3 regions of the Rhizobium sp. PEPV16 genome follow, and region 1 is predicted to be linked to each of the others. Evidence: riboswitches for the same ligand, from Rfam matches in the RefSeq annotation. Region 1 holds a riboswitch; each other region holds the start of a gene.
What was found. A riboswitch is a leader RNA that binds a small molecule or an ion and turns the genes downstream of it on or off. The one in region 1 is predicted to bind thiamine pyrophosphate.
Positions count from the first base shown of each region.

Region 2: it holds a riboswitch for thiamine pyrophosphate, as region 1 does, so the genes downstream of both, thiM (hydroxyethylthiazole kinase) here and FY112_RS36385 (YkoF family thiamine/hydroxymethylpyrimidine-binding protein) in region 1, are expected to answer to the same signal.
Region 3: it holds a riboswitch for thiamine pyrophosphate, as region 1 does, so the genes downstream of both, thiC (phosphomethylpyrimidine synthase ThiC) here and FY112_RS36385 (YkoF family thiamine/hydroxymethylpyrimidine-binding protein) in region 1, are expected to answer to the same signal.

Region 1 is NZ_VSZV01000356.1:403,189-409,359, forward strand. Features, by position in the region: gene FY112_RS36365 (acyltransferase) at 1-266, opposite strand, end outside; gene FY112_RS36370 (ABC transporter substrate-binding protein) at 388-1,398, opposite strand; gene FY112_RS36375 (ABC transporter ATP-binding protein) at 1,466-2,278, opposite strand; gene FY112_RS36380 (ABC transporter permease) at 2,275-3,081, opposite strand; gene FY112_RS36385 (YkoF family thiamine/hydroxymethylpyrimidine-binding protein) at 3,171-3,803, opposite strand; TPP riboswitch at 3,794-3,907, opposite strand; gene soxR (redox-sensitive transcriptional activator SoxR) at 4,218-4,682, shown strand; gene FY112_RS36395 (SDR family oxidoreductase) at 4,804-5,574, shown strand; gene FY112_RS36400 (metalloregulator ArsR/SmtB family transcription factor) at 5,678-6,025, shown strand.
Region 2 is NZ_VSZV01000317.1:39,035-45,205, reverse strand. Features, by position in the region: gene thiD (bifunctional hydroxymethylpyrimidine kinase/phosphomethylpyrimidine kinase) at 1-8, opposite strand, end outside; gene thiE (thiamine phosphate synthase) at 5-640, opposite strand; gene thiM (hydroxyethylthiazole kinase) at 637-1,440, opposite strand; TPP riboswitch at 1,491-1,587, opposite strand; gene FY112_RS19750 (hypothetical protein) at 1,677-3,005, opposite strand; gene FY112_RS19745 (S8 family peptidase) at 3,015-4,691, opposite strand; gene FY112_RS19740 (ABC transporter ATP-binding protein) at 4,827-6,171, opposite strand, start outside.
Region 3 is NZ_VSZV01000356.1:173,135-179,305, forward strand. Features, by position in the region: gene thiO (glycine oxidase ThiO) at 1-744, opposite strand, end outside; gene thiC (phosphomethylpyrimidine synthase ThiC) at 746-2,563, opposite strand; TPP riboswitch at 2,655-2,766, opposite strand; gene FY112_RS35255 (hypothetical protein) at 2,985-3,695, opposite strand; partial or broken gene FY112_RS38400 (hypothetical protein) at 4,646-4,845, shown strand; partial or broken gene FY112_RS35265 (rhizopine-binding protein) at 4,855-4,962, shown strand; gene FY112_RS35275 (TlpA disulfide reductase family protein) at 5,365-6,171, opposite strand, start outside.

The DNA of each region.
Region 1 (6,171 bases):
GCCCTGCGGATCGTGTAATGCCGCAGGTTGGGCATGTCGCTGCCCGCGTCGAGCGCGCGCCAGAAGGGATGGGCGAGCAGAAAGCCGCTGAGCACGAAGAAGACGGCGACGCCGAAATTGCCGAAGCGGAGGATGTTTGCGGTCGGTCCGAGTTCGTCGGGGATTCTGCGCATATCCAGCCGCAGCGCGAAGTGGTGGGCGAGCACCAGCAGACAGGCCGTCGCGCGCAGAAAGTCCGCTCCGGCCAGTCTCTCCTGTTGTCGCATCTTGTCCCCCGCCCTACCCAGAGCATGGTGCCGAAAAGTGTGAGCGGTTTTCGGACGACATCATGCTTCGGGTCTGGGACTTTGCAGCGGAAAGCCGCGACGGGCAAGGCAGGCGTTGGGCTCAGTCGAGAAGTTCGTTGGTATAATAGGTGGAAAAGTCCGGCTTCTCCTTGAGTGCAGCGCCATTCGCATCGACCAGAATGCCATTCTCCATCAGGAAGCTGCCGAGGGCCTCGGCCTTTGCCGGGTCGAGCTTACCGATCAGACCGGCCTCGGATTTCAGGAAGTGCCCCTCGATCAATGCCTTCTGAGAAGCCTTTACCAGTTCCGTATTCATCAGTGCGCCGTTGCTTCCAGAGATCAGCAGGTCGCAGGCTTCGTCGGGATGGTCGACGGAGTAGGCATAACCCTTTCGTGTCGCCTGGATGAAGGCGCGGGCGTGTTCTCGACTTGCGGAGAGATAGGCGTCGCTGGAGACGATGACCGTCGTCTGCTCGTCGGGGATGCCATAATCGGAATAGTGGAAGCGGCCGATCTTCCGGTTTTCCAGTTCGGCGGCGATGCCTTCCCAGGTGTAGATCTCCAGCGTGAAATCGATCGAGCCATTGTCCAGCGCCTCGTAAGCGGAGGTGCCAAGGGTGACGGTCTTGACGTCGCCTTTGCCGCCATCATTGCGGATCATCGCGGAGATCAGCGCGCTCTCCCAGGTGCCGCCAAAGCCGCCATAGGTCTTGCCGTCGAGGTCTTTGGGGCTCTTGATGTCGTCGCGTCCGCCCTTGAAGATCAGGCGTGCGGTTTCCGTCTGGACGACGCCGTAGACCATCTTCACGTCACCGCCGCCAGCGCGTTGCGTGAGGGTCTCGATCTCGCTGCTGATGCCGAAATCGGCAACGCCGTTTGACACCAGCGTTCCGGCGCTGGTGTCGGCAAAGGGAAGAATCTCGACATCGAGCCCGGCATCGGCATAGAAGCCCTTCGCCTTGGCGACATAGATGCCGATATGGTTGGTGTTGGGCGTCCAGTCGAGCGCGATGCGAACCTTTGCGGGCGCCGATTGGGCGAAGGCGGGGCGGCCGGCGAGGCTTGCGGCGATGGCGGCGAAGATCGTCTGGCGACGGGTGAGAAGCAGCATGGTTACCTCCTCAGGTCTCTAGAGCATGATGCCGAAAAGTGTGAGCGTTTTCGGACGACATCATGCTCTAACTCTTTAAATTAGAACAGGATTCAGATTTTAGGCCGACCGGCCTAAAATCATCCTGTTCTAGCGGATGAAGCAGGGTTTGCAGGATTTCGGTTTCGATCGCCTGGGCCGCCGGCGAGCCGAGATCGGCAATGCTTCTCGGACGGGGCAGGGGAACGCGGAATTCGCGGATGATACGCGCCGGACGAGCCGAGAGCACGTAGATCCGGTCGGAGAGGAACACGGCCTCGCGAACATCATGGGTGATCAACAGCGCCGTCCAACGGTGTTCGGTCCACATGCCCTGCAGCCATTCCTGGATCTGCGTGCGCGTCAGCGCGTCCAGCGCGCCGAAAGGCTCGTCGAGCAGCAGCATGTCCTGGGTCTGGACGACGGTGCGCAGCAGCGCGGCGCGCTGGCGCATGCCGCCTGACAGTTCGGAGGGATAGTGGTGCTCGAAGCCTGCAAGGCCGAAGCGCTCGAACAGAGGCGCTACGGCGGCACGGGCCGCGCGGCGACTCATACCGCGCACCTCCAGGCCGAGTGCGGCATTGTCGATGATCCGGCGCCAGGGCATCAGTGCATCGCGTTGCGGCATGAAGGCGAAGGAATGCGGCGCCTGTTCCAGCGGCGCGCCCTTGAAAAGCATGGTGCCGGAATCGGGCCGAAGCGCCTGGGTCAGCAACCTCAGCACCGTCGATTTTCCGGAGCCGGATGGGCCGACGATCGAAACGAACTCGCCGCTTGCGACAGCGAGTGAAATATCGTCCAGCACCTTCATGCCGTCGAAGGACTTCGAGATGTTGCGCAGTTCAACCATTGCATCGCTCATCGGCGCTGCTCCCCGGATGGCTGCCAGGGCATGACGAGGCGCTGGATCATCAGCGTCGCTCCGAAGAGGCAGAGTGTCAGCACGGCGCTGACGACGACGGCGGCGAGCACGAGATCGGGACGGAAATTGTTCTTGGCGTTGAGAATATAGATGCCGAGGCCGCGGGCGGCACCGGCATATTCGGCAAAGATCGCGCCGACGACGGCATAGGTGATCGAGATCCGCAGGCCCGCGAAGAAATAAGGCAGCGAGGAGGGAAGCCGTGCCAGACAAAAAATGCGCCAACGGCTCGCCTTCATCGAATTCAGCAATTCGGCGATGTCGCGGTCGGTCGATTCATAGCCCTGCAGCAAGGCGACGAGCAGCGGGAAGAAGGTGACGAGCGCCACCAGCAGGATCTTCGGCAACAGGCCGAAGCCGAACCAAAGGACGACGAGGGGCGCGATCGCCACCAGCGGCAGGGTCTGGCTGGCGATGAAGATCGGCAGCAATGCCCGGCGCATGAAGGGCACGAAATCCATGAGGATCGAGGCGGCAAAGGCGAAGGCCAGCGACAGGGCGAAACCTCCGAGTGTCGCGCCGAGCGTGGGCCAGGTATTGGCAATCAGTCCCTCGCGGTTCAGCCAGCCCTGCATGACGATGCGCGAAGGCGCCGGCAGGATGGATGGTTTGATGCCGGAGAGATCGACATAGAGTTCCCATGCCGCCAAAAAGGCGCAGCCGGCAAGCAAGGCGGGTATGCCCCGGTAGAGAGCGGCGCGGAGCGCGGCAAGGCGCGATTCCGATGGTTTTGACGGTATCATCAGCGTTCGATTTCAAGCTTTCGTCGGGCACTGCATAATTCCTTAAATCGGAATCGATTTAAGGATAAATTATGCAGCAATTTAAAGTGCTACAGCGTCCTTCGCGCGTCTGAAAAGACGCGCGGCGCTGTATTGGCGGACACCGTGATGTCGAGGGTCACATGTCCCTCGGGGTCGCCGAAGCGAAGGAAGGCCTCACGAATGGTGGCGAAGACGGCGCCGGCGTCGCCAGAGAGCCTGGTGCAGAAATTCTTGGCACGGTCGAAGGTGCCGGAGCGCTTCAGGAAGTCGATGCAGCCACAGATCTCGTCCATATGGGTGCCGGTTCCCATGACGTAGAGCGAGAATTGCGCAGCGGTCGGCTGTCCGGTTTCGGCGGTGATGTCAACGGCGGCAAGTGCGGCTGTTATACGCTCGGCAAGCGGCTCCGCCTGGCCGAGGGAGGGGTTGACGCCGCAGATGGCGTCGTCGGGCTCGCCGGGGCAGCCGCGTGAAACGGCAGCGGACAGCACGCAATGCTCGCCGGTCTTTGCGGCGGCGACGAAAAGATCGTGCATGGCGGCGAAGAGAATGTCAGGCGGGCCGACCAGCAGTGTGGAGATGTCATCGGTCTCGATACGCAGCCGGTCGCGATAGGGATCCAGCGCCTTGACGGCATCGAGAATGATGCCGACGAAATTGTCGGACATCGGATAGAGTGACACTTGTGCGCCTGAGAACATCTGAACCTCGCTCCGCTGGCATTACCCAGATCAGCTTTGAAGGGTCCAGAGGCTTGCGCCTCACATCTCAGCCCCGGCAATACGGAGCTCCCCTGTTATTTGCGCGGAAACTATCACCGGGGTTTTCTCCCCGCAACAGCAAAATTGCGAACCCGTCCGTGCGGTCGGAATGAACCGGATGTGACGGAAAACACCCGGGCGGAGGATCTGCCCGGGTGTTCCCAATGGTTCCGTACCTGCCGGGAACGGAACCGGAGCTTCCTCCCTCAGGCGGCTAGTGCATAACCCCGAAAATCGGAATCGATTTTCGGAAAAGGATATGCGCAGATTCAAAGTGATAGAGCATCCTTAGCGGACTTTACGATTGCAGGAGCAAGGGTTATAAAACCTCAACTAATCTTGAGGTCAAGAGGCATGGATACAATTCCGGCAGCGCCGCTCGGCAAGCTCCTGACGGTCGGCGAAGTGGCGGAGCGCAGCGGCCTGGCCGTCTCGGCGCTGCATTTTTACGAGACCAAGGGGCTGATCTCGAGCATCCGCTCTCGCGGCAATCAGCGGCGCTATGGGCGCGATGTGCTTCGCCGGCTCGGCATCATCAAGGTGGCGCAGCGTGTCGGCATTCCACTTTCGGAAATCCAGGCGGCGTTCGAGTCCCTGCCGCAGGGACGCACGCCGACCGTGGCCGACTGGCAGACGCTGTCGGCGCTGTGGAAGGATGATCTCGACGCGCGAATCAGGCGGCTTAGCCTGCTGCGCGACCGTCTGACCGGCTGCATCGGCTGTGGCTGCCTGTCGATCGAAAGCTGTCCGTTGCGCAATCCCTGCGACCGGCTCGGCAAGGAAGGGCCGGGCGCGCGGCTTCTGGAGACCGAAAGCTAGTCTTCCCGAAGGGCTACGTCTTTCCGGAAAGATCGATGCGCGCCTTTCTTTCGGTCGGCGCGCTCATATGTTAAGGGCGATTGACGCAACCGGCGGCACTGTCCGCAAGGAGGACGGCTTCGTGTTCCATCCCAGACTGTTCGAAAATCGTAATGTCGTGGTGACCGGTGCCGGCCGCGGCATCGGCCTTGAAGTGGCCCGGCAGTTCCTGGACTGCGGCGCGAAGGTGATCGTCCATACCGGGCGCAAGCCGGGACGCGACCTGCCGGATTTCCTGCTGACGGCTGAAGCCGAAAGACGGGCGCTGCTGCTTAATGCCGATTTCTCCGCAGTCGGTGGCGCCGCGCAATTTGCCGAGGATGTTCTCGCCTTCTTCGATAAGGTCGATGTGCTGGTCAACAATGCCGGCACCATGCTTGGTCGTTTTCCCGCTGCCACGCTCACCGATGTAGAATATGAGGCGGTCGTGCGGCTCAACCAGACATCGGTGGTGGCGCTGACGCGGGCGCTGCTGCCGGCATTGAAGGCGGCTGGTGGTGCTGCCATCGTCAACACCGTTTCGATTTCGGCGCTGACCGGCGGCAGCCCCGGTTCCTCTATCTATTCGGCTTCGAAAGCCTTCGTTGCGACCTATTCCAAGGCGCTTGCCCGTGAGCTTGCACCGGACGGAATCCGCGTCAATTGCGTATCGCCGGGAACGATCGAGACGGATTTCCATGAGCGCTATTCCTCCCGCGAAAAGCTGGAGCAGACGAGAAAATCCATCCCCCTGCAGCGGCTCGGCACGGCGGAGGATTGTGCTCCGGCCTACCTATTCCTGGCGGCTCCCTCGCTCTCGGGCTACATCACCGGACAGGTGATTGAGATCAATGGAGGTCAGCTTATCTGCTGATTTGTTTGGACCTTTTTTGACATTTCATCACTTTTGACCAATTCGCTTGTGCGAATATGCTATTGTGCTGATCTACCCCATTGCCTCCCTTCCGAGATACCGAATGCCGTTGCCCAAACCCGAGCCGGGGATGTCCGGCCAGGAATTGCACAAACTCGCTGGAAAAGCCCATGAAGCGAGCGATCTGCTGAAAGCGTTAGCGCACCAGACCCGACTTCTGATCCTCTGCATATTGGCGAACGAGGAGCGGACGGTGGGTGAGATCGAAAATATCCTCGGCATCCAGCAGGCAATGGTCTCGCAGCAGCTGGCGCGGTTAAGGCTAGAAGGGCTGGTCCATACGCGCCGCCAGGGCAGGCTGGTCTATTACAGCATCGGCAATGTCAGCGTGCTTGCCTTCCTCGAATCGCTGTTCGATCTTTTACCGGCTGCAGAAACAGTTAGAGCATGATGCCGAAAAGTGTGCGCGGTTTTCGGACGACATCATGCTCTATTTCTTTGATTTAGATCAGGATTCAGATTTTAGGCCGATCGGGCCTAAAATCATCCTGATCTAGAGATCGCCCTTGCGGCGCACGGCTGCTGCGTCAAAGATGA
Region 2 (6,171 bases), on a different contig from region 1:
CGGATCATGCGCGGACCTTTCGAATTTCTGCAGCGATACGGCGCGTAGCGGCTTCCGGATCGGGCGTGCCGCAGATGGCGGAGACGACGGCAAGCCCACTGGCGCCTGCGGCAAACACTTGGGCGACATGATCGGCCTTGAGCCCGCCGATCGCGACCGATGGCACCGGCGAGGCCTTTACCAGCATTGCAAGTCCGTCAAAGCCGATCGGCTGCTTGTGATCGGCCTTGGTCGGTGTCGCAAATACCGGGCCGACGCCGGTGTAATCGACGAGATCAGGATCGACGGCGCCGGCAAGCGCCTCGCTCTCGACAGACAGGCCAAGGATCATCTCAGGGCCGATCATCGCCCTCGCTCTCATCGCATCCATGTCCTCCTGGCCGATATGCAGGCCGTCGGCGCCGATGGCGATTGCCGCCTCGACGTCATCGTTGACAATGAGCAGGGCGCCGGTCCCATCCAGCGCCTGTTTCAAGGCGCGGCCGGTCTCGATCATCCTGATGGTGCCGGCATGTTTGTCACGCAACTGCACCATGGTCGCACCGCCGGCAACGGCAAGGCGCGCGGTTTCGACCATGCCGATCTCCGCGCAGAGATCGGGGTCGAGGACGAGATAGAGCGAAAGGTCGAAAGCCTTCATGCGGCTGATATCCTTGCCCTGGCGTCAAGCATTTCGGCGTCGAGCGCGGCCAGCGCATCGAGAAAACGCCAGGAGAAGGAGCCAGGCCCGGCCGCACCAAGGGCGGCTTCCTCACCGGCGATGGCGAAGGTTGAAAGTGCGGCGACCGTCGCGCCGAAGATATCCTCAGGCGCCGTCGCGGCAAAGGCGCCGACGAGGCAGGTGAGCGAGCAGCCGAGCGCGGTGACTTGCGGCATCAAGGCCGATCCGCCTTCGATGCGCACGGCCCGCTCGCCGTCGGTGACGAAATCCACCGCACCGGTAACGGCAACGACCGCCCGCTGCCGCTCAGCCAGCCATCGCGCCGAACCTTCCGCCTGCTCGACCGGATCGCGGCTGTCGACTCCCTGGCCGCGGCTTTCTCCGCCGGCAAGCGCGATGATCTCGGAAGCGTTGCCACGGATGATGGTCGGTCGCAGGGCGAGCAGTTCGGCGACCGCATTGCGGCGGAAAGCCGTCGCATAATGGGCGACCGGATCGAGCACCCAGGGTTTGCCGGCGGATGTCGCCGCTTTCGCAGCCGCCTGCATGCCGTCTACCCACTGCGTCGACAGCGTGCCGATATTGATGGTCAGCGCACTTGCGATCCCGGCGAATTCGCCGGCTTCTTCCGCCGCATGCACCATGGCGGGCGAGGCGCCAGCGGCGAGCAGAACATTGGCGGCGATATTCATGGCGACGTAATTGGTGATGCACTGAACGAGCGGCGGCTTTTCGCGCATCGCCTTCAGCATCGCTCCTGGTGTGGTCCTGGTCTGCATATGGCCCCTTTCAGGCGGGGGCGGGCACGGGGCGGTTCGTGCGGACGGTGCCGCGGCCCCGAGCGACTCCCTCCGCCGGCATTATCCGGTTCAGGTTCGAAGGGTGCTTCTCAGCCCGTCTGTCGACGAACGCCCCTGTCTCTCATCGCGCTCTTTTCGCAGAGAACGGGACTGATGTCATCCCGAAAATGACAATTCCACGACCAACGCCGCCGCGTCTCTTTTACGAAAGGCGATCAGCCGACGATCTTTGCCAACAGCCGTCCGACATCCTCGTTGTCGACATTGTTATGGGCATCCGACGCCGCCGTCTTGATGATGTACTTGTCCGCCAGGAAGGTGTTGACCTTGCCGGCCTGCGGCGTGAACACGGCATCCGCATCGTCCTCGACGGCCTGTCCCGCCTTCAGGTGCTGCGGACCGTTCGCCCCCATCGCCCCGAACTCGTCGTTGGCATCGCCGATGCTCTTGGCGATATCGCGCGATAGGCGCGACGCCAGCGCATAGGCGAGCGTGCAGGCGAGATCGTTGTGGGTGTGGGTGATGCAGATCGGGCCGGTCGGCTTGCCCACGACATCGGGAAAGGCGCCGGCAAGGCCCGGCTTGATCTCCTTGGCGAAGCCATTGTGCGAGAAGGCCCCCTGCAGCAGGGTGAGCGAGAAGAATTCCAGCTTCGGGACCGGCGCCAGCCCGTTTGCCGCCGCCGCGACCAGCCGGGCGCCGAAGCTGTGGCCGACGAGATGCAGGCGAATTGGCTGCTGCAGCACGAGCTTCGACAGCACGCTTTTCGTCAACGCCTCGCCGACGATGCCGGCGCGCTTCTTCATTTCGTAATAGGTCAGCTGGTTCAAAAACCGCGCCACCGCCGCTCTCGGGCCGGAGATCAGGCCCGAGACGACGTCGCCAAGCCCTTGAGCCTTGCCGACGGAGCTTTCGAGGTTGAATGTCGGCGCCGCGATGAGAGCTTCCATCAGCATTTTGGCGCTGGTGGCATCGTCGGTGGCGAGCGCAATCGGCGCTGAATCCGCTTTGAGTTCGGAGTCCGTTCCCGGAGAACCGAGTGCTTCGTTGCCGTTCTTGACGAGGAAAAACGACGTCGTTTCATCGAGCGTCTTCGCTGCCGCCCGCGCCTTTTCGGCCGTTGCGGCGCCATCCGGCCCGAAGAGATCCTCGAAATCCTTCAGCACGTTTTTGAAGGCCGCATCGTCAAGATCCTCAGGGCCTGCCACCGTTCCATCTGCCGCCAGGGTCCCACCGCCGCCTGGCGTCACCAGCGTCTGTTCGTCGAAATCGGTGCGATAGGCCTTGGCGGGCCAGACGACGCCGGCGACGACGGTGTGGCTCGCCTTGTCGGGCGCAAGCTTCTTGCGGGCGTTCGCCCACAGCGTTCCGTAGAGCTTGAGGGCATCGTCCTTGGTATTCTTCCAGCCATGCGACATGACCACCAGATCGGTCGTTCCGGGCTGGTTGAGCAACGCCGCGAGACTTGTCGTCGTCGCGGGATCGATCGCGCCATTCTTGTCGAATTCGAGCCATAGGAATGGCGAGGGTCCAAGCGTGTCCATATGTCCTCCTTACACAGCCTGTAGCGTTCGCATCAGATCGAGCAGGCCGGCGCCCTGAAACTCCGGCCGCCGCTTGAGATCGGTCGCGGCGCCGATGAAGATCTCCTTGACGCGTTCCGGGTGGCCGAGAAATTCACGCCGAACCGAGAGAAACGCGGCGATCGCGCCGGAGACATGCGGCGTCGCCATGCTCGTTCCGGTATCCTCCCGGAACGGCGCTTCGCCTGACTTGGCACCGTTGTAGAGCGCGCATGAGATGATGCGCTCGCCGGGTGCGACGAGATCGGGCTTCATGCGCCCATCCGCGGTCGGTCCCTTGGAGGAAAAATAGGAGACGCCGTAGGTATGCGGCATGTCGCGATGCGTCGAGCCGACAGTGATGGCGAGCGCTGCGTTGCCGGGATCCATGATCGTGCCGCTATGGGCGGCGCGCTCCGGCGCGCCTGAGAACTGCGTCACCGTACCGTAGCCGGCATTGCCGGCCGCGACCACGACGCAGACGCCCGAACGCACCAGCCTGTCGACCTCGACGCAGAGCGGGCTTTGCCCTGCCGCGAACCAGACCGGATCGAACGGATAGCCAAGGCTGAGATTGATGCCGTGGATCTTGATGTTGCGCCCGTAGTCGTTCGAGCGCTGGACATAGCCGATCGCAGCCAGCAGATTGCTGAGCTTGCCCTGCTTCTCATTGGCCAGCACTTTCAGGCTCAACAGCTTGCAGTGCGGTGCCATGCCGGTGATGACGCCGTCATGAGCATCCTTGACGGTTGATTTGGTCCCATCCTCGTTGCGCACCTCCGATTTCACGCAGATATTCCTGATCGCGTCCGTTTTCGGTTCGTCCAGCACCGATGTGCGGCCGGCGATGATGCCGGCAACATGGGTTCCATGGCCGGCACTATCGATCAGCGCCGCAGCCGACGCCACGGCCGGGTCCGGATTGTCGGCCGTGAAATCCCGATGAAAGAGGCCGTCCGGCAGATCGAGCGTTCTCAGTGTTTTGAAATGCGGATGTGTCCCGTCAATGCCGGTATCGGCCACTGCCCAGACAATGCCTTTTCCGCTGGCTGCGAAGGATGCATGCGCCGCATCGCATTTGATTGTCCTGACGGATTCATAGACGCAGCGTTTGATCTCGTGATCGCACCAGATCTTGTAGACGAGTGGTGTCTTTTTATTCTTGCTGCCGCTTTTGGTTTCACCCTTATTCTTGTCGTCATCCTTTTTGGGCATTGTCCAGCTCGAAAGCCGGTCAATGGCTTCCCGGGTCAGGGTCGCGAAGGCGTAGCTGTCGGTCCAGAGGGATTTGGCGGCAATCCTGCTTCCATTCGAAAAGATCTGCGAGAGGTCCAGTTTGCTGTCCTCCGAGACCGCAGGCATGCCGAGCGGCGGGGACATGCCGAAACGCCACAGGTTGTTGCTCTCGTCAGTCGCCCCAATCCTGTTGAGGTACAACAGGAATGCTTCGAACAAGAGTTGCCGCGCCGCCGTGCCGCCGCCCGGAAAGTCGCGGTTAAATTCGATGATGACATCGAATTGCTTCGCCTTGCCAATCCCCTTGGGGGGATCCGTCTTGCCCTTCATGAACGACGAGAGATCGCCCCCAATCCGCGTCTTGACGAGGTTTTCTTGAATGTTGCTCTCGGATTTTCTCCGAGGCCGTGCTGGCTGCTGCGCTCTCGCCATGCGGTTCTCCTCCCTCTTCGGAAAGAATAACAGCGACAACCATAGGTGCAATATATTTCTGAAATGCAGCTCTATATTTACTAAATATCCGAATGACTTTAAAATCGCCGATCTACACTCGCTCCGGCAATGCGCTCATGCATGAACCCCTTTCACGCGGTAGACCTCCGGATCGGGAATCGGGACCGCGGCGATCAGCGCCCGGGTATAATCATCCCCAGGGTTTTCGAATATCTCTCGCCGCGTGCCGGTTTCGATGATGCGGCCGGCGCGCATGACGGCGACGTTGTGCGACATGCGCTCGACCACCGCCATGTCGTGGGAGATGAAGAGATAGGCAAGCCCCATCGTTTCCTGCAGTTCGAGCAGCAGGTCGAGCACGCGGGCGCGGACAGAGACGTCAAGGGCTGCGACGCTTTCGTCGGCGACAATCAGCTTTGGCTCCAGCGCCAAGGCCCGGGCGATGCAGATGCGCTGGCGCTGGCCGCCTGAAAACTCGTGCGGATAGCGCGTCGCCGCATCAGGCGTCAGGCCGACCCGGCGCAGCAGTTCGGCGACGCGGTCCTGCCGTTCACTCTGGTTGCCGATGCCGTGGATGACCATCGGTTCGCCGATCGCCTTGCCGACGGCCATGCGCGGGTCAAGCGAGGCATAGGGATCCTGAAAGATCATCTGCGCCGAGCGGCGCACGGGCCGCATCTCGCGCTGGCTGAGGCCGGCGATATTGCAGCCGTCGATCAGGACATTGCCCTTGAAGGGGATGAGGCCGAGGACAGCCTTGCCCGTCGTCGATTTGCCCGAGCCGCTTTCGCCGACGAGGCCGAGCGTTTCGCCCGGCAGGATATCGAAGGAAACGCCTTCGACGGCTGCGACCGGCGGCTTGCCCTTGAAAAACCGGCTTGCGGCACTGCCATAGGTGACGGTCAGATCGCGCACGTTCAGCACCGGCGTGCGGTCCGGATGCAGCGTCTCGACCGCGCGTTGGGTGATGCGCGGCGGACGGTCGGTGCCGGCAAGCGCGCCGAGCCGCGGGACGGCGGCGAGCAATTGCTGCGTATAGGCCTCCTTCGGCCGCTGGAAGATGGCGAGCGCCGTTCCCTGCTCGACGATCCTGCCATTCTGCATGATGACGACGCGGTCGGCCATTTCGGCGACGACGCCCATGTCGTGAGTGATGAGGATGATCGAGGCGCCGAATTCGCGCTTCAACTCACGCATCAGCTTGAGGATTTGCGCCTGCACGGTGACGTCGAGCGCCGTCGTCGGCTCGTCGGCGATCAGCACCTTCGGCCGGCAGGAGAGCGCCATGGCGATCATCACCCGCTGGCGCATGCCGCCGGAAAGCTCGTGCGGATATTGCTTCAGCCGCCGGGCCGGCTCGGTGATCTGGACGGCATCGAGCATCTTCAGCGCCACCGCCTCGGCATTGTCGCTGCCCTGGTGCGCGCGGATTGCTTCGGTCAGCTGGTTGCCGACCGAC
Region 3 (6,171 bases), 230 kb from region 1:
CAGTTCCATCAGTGAACGGGCGACTATAGGCCCGTCGAATTCCGTCTCGACCATCGTCGCGCCGACCATGAACAGACCGTCTCCACGCGGGACGATGTAGACGGGGAAACGCGGATGGAGCAAGCGGACCGGCCGGGAGAGATCCACGTCAAAGCTTCTAAGGTAGAGCATTTCGCCGCGAACGCCGCGCAACTCCTTCGCCTGGCCGATCTGCGCTGCGCCCGTGCAATCGACGACACCGTCAAAGCTCTCCTCGTGCGGGCTCTCGCCCACGAAGGTGACCCCCTGAACCGTCAGCTTGGTGCGCAGCAGACACAACACTCGCCGAGGATCGAGATGGGCTTCGCGGCGGAAGAACAGCCCATGCCGGAACCGCCCGGCAAGAGAGGGTTCCAGCGCCGCAATCGCCGTCTCTTCCAGCCATTCATAACCGGTCGTGCGGCAGGCAAAGCGTTGCAGTTCACCAAGATCGCGGGCCGGGGCGACCACGAGCGTTCCGTTTCGTCGCACCTCTCCAGGCACCATTGCCTCCCATTTGTCGGCGGCGGTGAGGCCGCGCATCAGCACAGCGCGATCAGCACTCTCCCGCTCGCACCAGGGCGCCAACATTCCGCCCGCGAGCCACGATGCAGCACCGAGGAAACCGTCATATGGATCGAGCACGGTGAGCTCGGCATCTCGAGCGCGCAGTTCATGCGCCACCGTCAGGCCGGCAACGCCGGCCCCTTTGACAAGCACACGCATCTCATTCGCCCGATTGCTGTTGGGTTTCTATCGGCATATAGAGGCCGCCGCCCTCACGATAACGCGCTGCCATCGCATCCAGACCTTCCTTCTGTGCTTCGGCGCGGATATCGTGCGAGATGCGCATGGAGCAGAATTTTGGGCCGCACATGGAGCAGAAATGCGCCACCTTATGGGCTTCCTTCGGCAGCGTCTCGTCGTGAAAGCTGCGGGCGGTTTCAGGGTCCAGCGAGAGGTTGAACTGATCCTCCCAGCGGAATTCGAAACGGGCACGCGAGAGCGCATCATCGCGCAGCTGTGCTGCCGGATGCCCCTTGGCGAGATCAGCCGCGTGGGCCGCGATCTTATAGGTGATAACGCCGGTCTTGACGTCATTGCGATCGGGAAGACCGAGATGCTCTTTCGGGGTGACGTAGCAGAGCATCGCGGTGCCGAACCAGCCTATCATGGCTGCGCCTATTCCAGAGGTGATGTGATCGTAGCCCGGTGCGATATCCGTCGTCAGCGGCCCGAGCGTGTAGAAGGGTGCCTCGCCGCAGACCTCGAGCTGCTTGTCCATGTTCTCCTTGATCTTGTGCATCGGCACATGGCCGGGGCCCTCGATCATCACCTGGCAGTCTTTCGCCCAGGCGATCTTGGTCAGCTCTCCCAGTGTTTCCAGTTCGGCGAATTGCGCTGCATCGTTGGCATCGGCGATGGAGCCAGGGCGCAGGCCGTCGCCGAGCGAGAAGGAAACGTCATAGGCCTGGGCGATGTCGCAAATTTCCTCAAAGTGCTCGTAGAGAAAACTCTCCTTGTGATGGTGCAGACACCACTTGGCCATGATCGAGCCGCCGCGGGAAACGATGCCGGTGACGCGGTTGACGGTGAGCGGGATATAGGCGAGCCGCACGCCGGCATGGATGGTGAAGTAGTCGACACCCTGCTCGGCCTGCTCGATCAGCGTGTCGCGATAGACCTCCCAGGTCAGGTCCTCGGCAATGCCGTTCACCTTTTCGAGCGCCTGGTAGAGCGGCACGGTGCCGATCGGCACGGGCGAATTGCGGATGATCCAGTCGCGGATATTGTGAATGTTGCGGCCGGTCGACAGGTCCATGACCGTATCGGCGCCCCAGCGGATCGCCCAGACCATCTTCTCGACCTCCTCCGCCATCGACGAAGTGACGGCCGAATTGCCGATATTGGCATTGATCTTCACCAGAAAATTCCGGCCGATGATCATCGGCTCAGCTTCGGGATGGTTGATGTTGGCGGGGATGATCGCCCGACCCGCCGCCACTTCCTGCCGGACGAATTCCGCCGTCACATGGTCCGGAATATGCGCGCCGAAGCTTTCGCCGTCGCGGACCATGGCATCCGCGTGCGCCTTGCGGCCAAGGTTTTCGCGTATGGCGATGAACTCCATTTCCGGCGTGATGATACCAGCGCGCGCATAGGCGAACTGGGTGACGGCCTTGCCGTCCTTTGCGCGCAGCGGCTGGCGTAGCGTGGGGAATTCGGGCGTCAGCCTTTCGCCGCTGGCAAAGCCGTTGTCTTCGGGACGGACATGGCGGCCCTGATAGGCCTCGACGTCGCCGCGGGCGAGAACCCAGTCGCGTCGCAGTGAGGGCAGCCCCTGTTCGATACGGATCTCGGCGCCCTCGATCGTATAGGGGCCGGAGCAGTCGTAGACGACGACGGGCGGCTCGCCCGATGTCGGATGCAGGCTGATTTCGCGCATCGGCACGCAAATTTCGGGATGGACGTCCCCCCGAATGTAGATCTTCCTGGATGCCGCCAAGGGGCCGGTGGTGACGGTTGGGGTGGCTGCGATATTCATGGTTTGAGGCTCCAAAGTTCGATTGGAGACCCAGTCCTCAGCCGGAATGATGAAAAGACGCCGGCACGGATTCCACGCGTGAATCCACTGCCTTGGAGCGCTTGCACCGTCCCTACGCCAGTATGAACTGGATCAGGTTCAACGGGTCGCTGCGCGCGATAGCAGTATCTCAGCCCCTTGCCGGGACCCCCCTGGTGAATGCCAAAAAGGGTAGAGGCTTGCCGAGGGGACGTCAAGCGACAATCTGCGATGGCGTAGGGTCAGGTTACACACAGGCTATCGTGCGTGGAGCCCGCGATCAAACGACGGACAAGGGCAATCGTCCGGCCGGCACGCTTCCGCACGACAAGGGCGTTTGTCGCACGCAGTGGCAGTCGATTTATTCCGAGTTGTTCGCCAATTCTTCCGAGATACCGAAGCGCTATTGAGAAAGCAGGCGCGGAACTGGAAAGTCTAGTACTTTGTCCGTGTAGCTTTCGACCAAGGTGCTAAACGGCGTGCCGTCTCGAAGTTTCAGTACGGCACGATGTTCGAGCAGGAACGGCGGCAGGGTAAGGGAACTTGTTTCGTGCGCTGTTAAGCCGTCCATGTCCCAGCCTTCGGATAGAGGGGACCAGAGCAACGTGGCAGACAGGTTTGTGCGAGTGAAATTGAGAGCCTGAACGGCTCTGCCAAACGCGATATCGCTGGTATTCAACGCCTGATTCATCTCTGCAGTTAATTTTGCAGGTACATACCAATTGTCGGCTTCGGACAAGACGCGGTCGCCGCAGACCAGGCGGACGCGGCGATAAGCGATAAGCTCACCGGGGCCGACGGTCAGAAGTTCACGGATGTGCTCATCGGCCGGTTTGCCTCGCCCGCCCACACGCTGAGCTACGATCTTGGAACCTTCCGGTGCGAGCTTATGCGCGGCGCACCAGCGGTCAAGGGTCAACGTAGCACTGGCGTTACTCAGGAGGTTGGCATTCAAGGTCTGGAGGACCGCAAGCGCTTCCACTCGAGATGCCGGCGTGTTCAGCCACTGAGACCCTATAGACGATTCTTGCGCGATTGCGATCTGGGTGCCCAGCACGATGGCGGCCGCTGCAAGTGCGGCGATGCGAATGCATTTCGAAGAACATAATGTCACGGAGAATGAAATCCTTTCTGCAGTATAATTGGGCAAACCTTGCGGGCCAAATATCCTTGATTTTTGCCGACGAGCGACCGTTGTCAGCGTATATGATAGCGGCAGCAGGATTTGAACTGCGGCTCGCGTGTGCCGCACAATGGTCAGGTTCCTGAAGACTTTCTTACCATCTTTCGATGTTCCAGCCGTGCTGGTTCGCACCTGTTGAAACTTGTGTGCCCGAGCCGTCCTTTGCTTGCGTCGCATCCATGTCGTCCATGATATCCTCCATCCGCTCGCCGACCTTTTGTTGGAGTCTGCGGGCGTTGGCGACTGAGCCGGCGCTTCCATTCTGGAATATGGAAACCCGAGAGACGTGGATTTCAAATGAGGAACGTGGCGGCCGGTCCGAATTCTCCCAAGTCCATACTCATAACTCTCACTTAACGGTTTAGCGCCTTTGTCGTCGCCCTCGCTCGTTGCGAGATGTTCATATAGCTGGATTGGATAAAATAGCTCGCAACCGAAAGCAAAATCCAGGAGCCATTGTTGGAAAAAGCTCTTCTTCGTCGACCCGGAGCCCTCCTGCCGGTCGAGTGACAATTGCAGACCAGGCAGCGACACGCCGTCGATGGTTGCCAACCTCAGGTGCGAGTAGCCAAGGCGCTTGTCTGATTTCTTTTGGCGCTCCATGTCATCGTGCTCCTTTGTAAGTCTGCCGACGATGATGTCGCCGGCAAGATTTCAGCATTCATCGGGAAAGAATTTCCGTTGCTACCGTAGCTCCTCATGACGGGACACTTGATGAAAATGACAAACAACGCAACAGATGTGTTGAGTATATTTTATGGTATATAATTTCCGATTTGGCAGACGTCACCTATTATCATGAGAAACCCGAAGTTATATAATATATTATCGCATATATTATTGCGTATATGGCACTTCATGGCTTCGGCGCCCGGGTGAGGCAGGTCTCTAACGGCAAACTCTTGCTGGTCGAAACGGCAATCGGGCGATACAAGGCCATCATAGGGCGGCGTCTGCGGGCCAAGTCGCAGCCTGGTCAGCAGACCGAAGTCGCCATCGCGCCGTTCTCTACCGCATGCTTGACTGGGCAAGCCCGAAAGCCGTCTGCCGCCATGCAGACTGGCGTGATCAGACGTTTTAAAGACCGGCAAGGAATATGACCAAGGTCGTCGGCGGCGTCGACGCCACGCAGGACGCGCTTGCCGCCATGCCGGCGTGCGATCTCGACGTTACCGTGTTCCAGGATGCCTCCGACGAAGTCCTTGATGGCGGCAGCAGGGACAGGCCAGACGCGAGAGCGTCAGCTGGCGATCTGGTATCGCCGAACCGAATGGCGAACCGTCGCGTCGACATCGATGCCGTAGAGGATCCAGTGGAGCTGCTCGGTTGAAAGCGGCGCCACCGCCGTCTCCCGACGTGGCCATCTGAATCTGTCTTGCGTCAATCGCTTCAGGACCATCACAAAACGAATCGATCGAACCCTTCTGATGACCATGCCCTCTCGCGAGGACTTAGACCCGGCCACAGATCCGCGAACCTGTCCGATGCAGAAGCTCGCGCTAAACGCGAGCGATCCGGTCGGATCAAACATGCGTTTTTGCTCCAATGGTTCGTTAGAATTCCTGTCGACGCTGCCTGAGCCGCCAACAGGTTCCTATTTTCAACACTGCTTCCATGGAGCCGCGCAAATCTCCCCATAACAAACCTGCTCACCCTTGTATTCTGCCAAGGTATGCAGCAAGCGCCCCAGCTCTTCCCGCTTCTGGACGTCCGGGAGAGACTCTCCGGCTACGAACTTCAAAGCCTGCTCGATCAAATCCACAGCGCGGTCATTGTCGCCGCTCTCATTGTAGTAAAAGGCAATCCTCTCGTAAGACTCAACGCGTGAGAGGGCATTTTGCTGCGGAAACAATCTGAGGATTCGTTCGGAGAGCTTCTTGCCCATCGAAAAGCGTTCCGCCGTTGGAAGGCCCGAGTAATCGTAGTGTGGACCGAAGAGTTCTTGCATCGCCGCGAGAAGCCAATCTTCAGAGTTTCGTTCAATTGCATCGCTAGCAAATTGGCCCAATGCTATCCAGCCCGCCTCCATGTCGCACATTTCTCCCATCAACATCGAGACATGTGACTGGCGCAAGGTGATGCTGTCCGGGTAAAGGTTGATGCCCTCTTCAATGGCCGCGAGCGCCGTCTTCCAATCCTCAATCTCTCTCGCCGCCCGGATTCGGCGACGCAACGCGTTCGCCGGAGCATCGATCTCGCCTTCAGCAATGCGTTCGCTTTCGGCATTTTTTGCTTCCTCGCTGGCGCGCCAGCTGCCGTCAATCACTTTTGGCAGAACGTCCTCGAGTGAGTTGTTCGAATCTTCGATAAAGGCAATGCTACCGTCTCGGTCGACAATGAGCGCCTGTGGAACATGGAAAGTCACGCTGGCATCCAGCCAATGCTTAGCCATTTCGCCTGAGTAGTC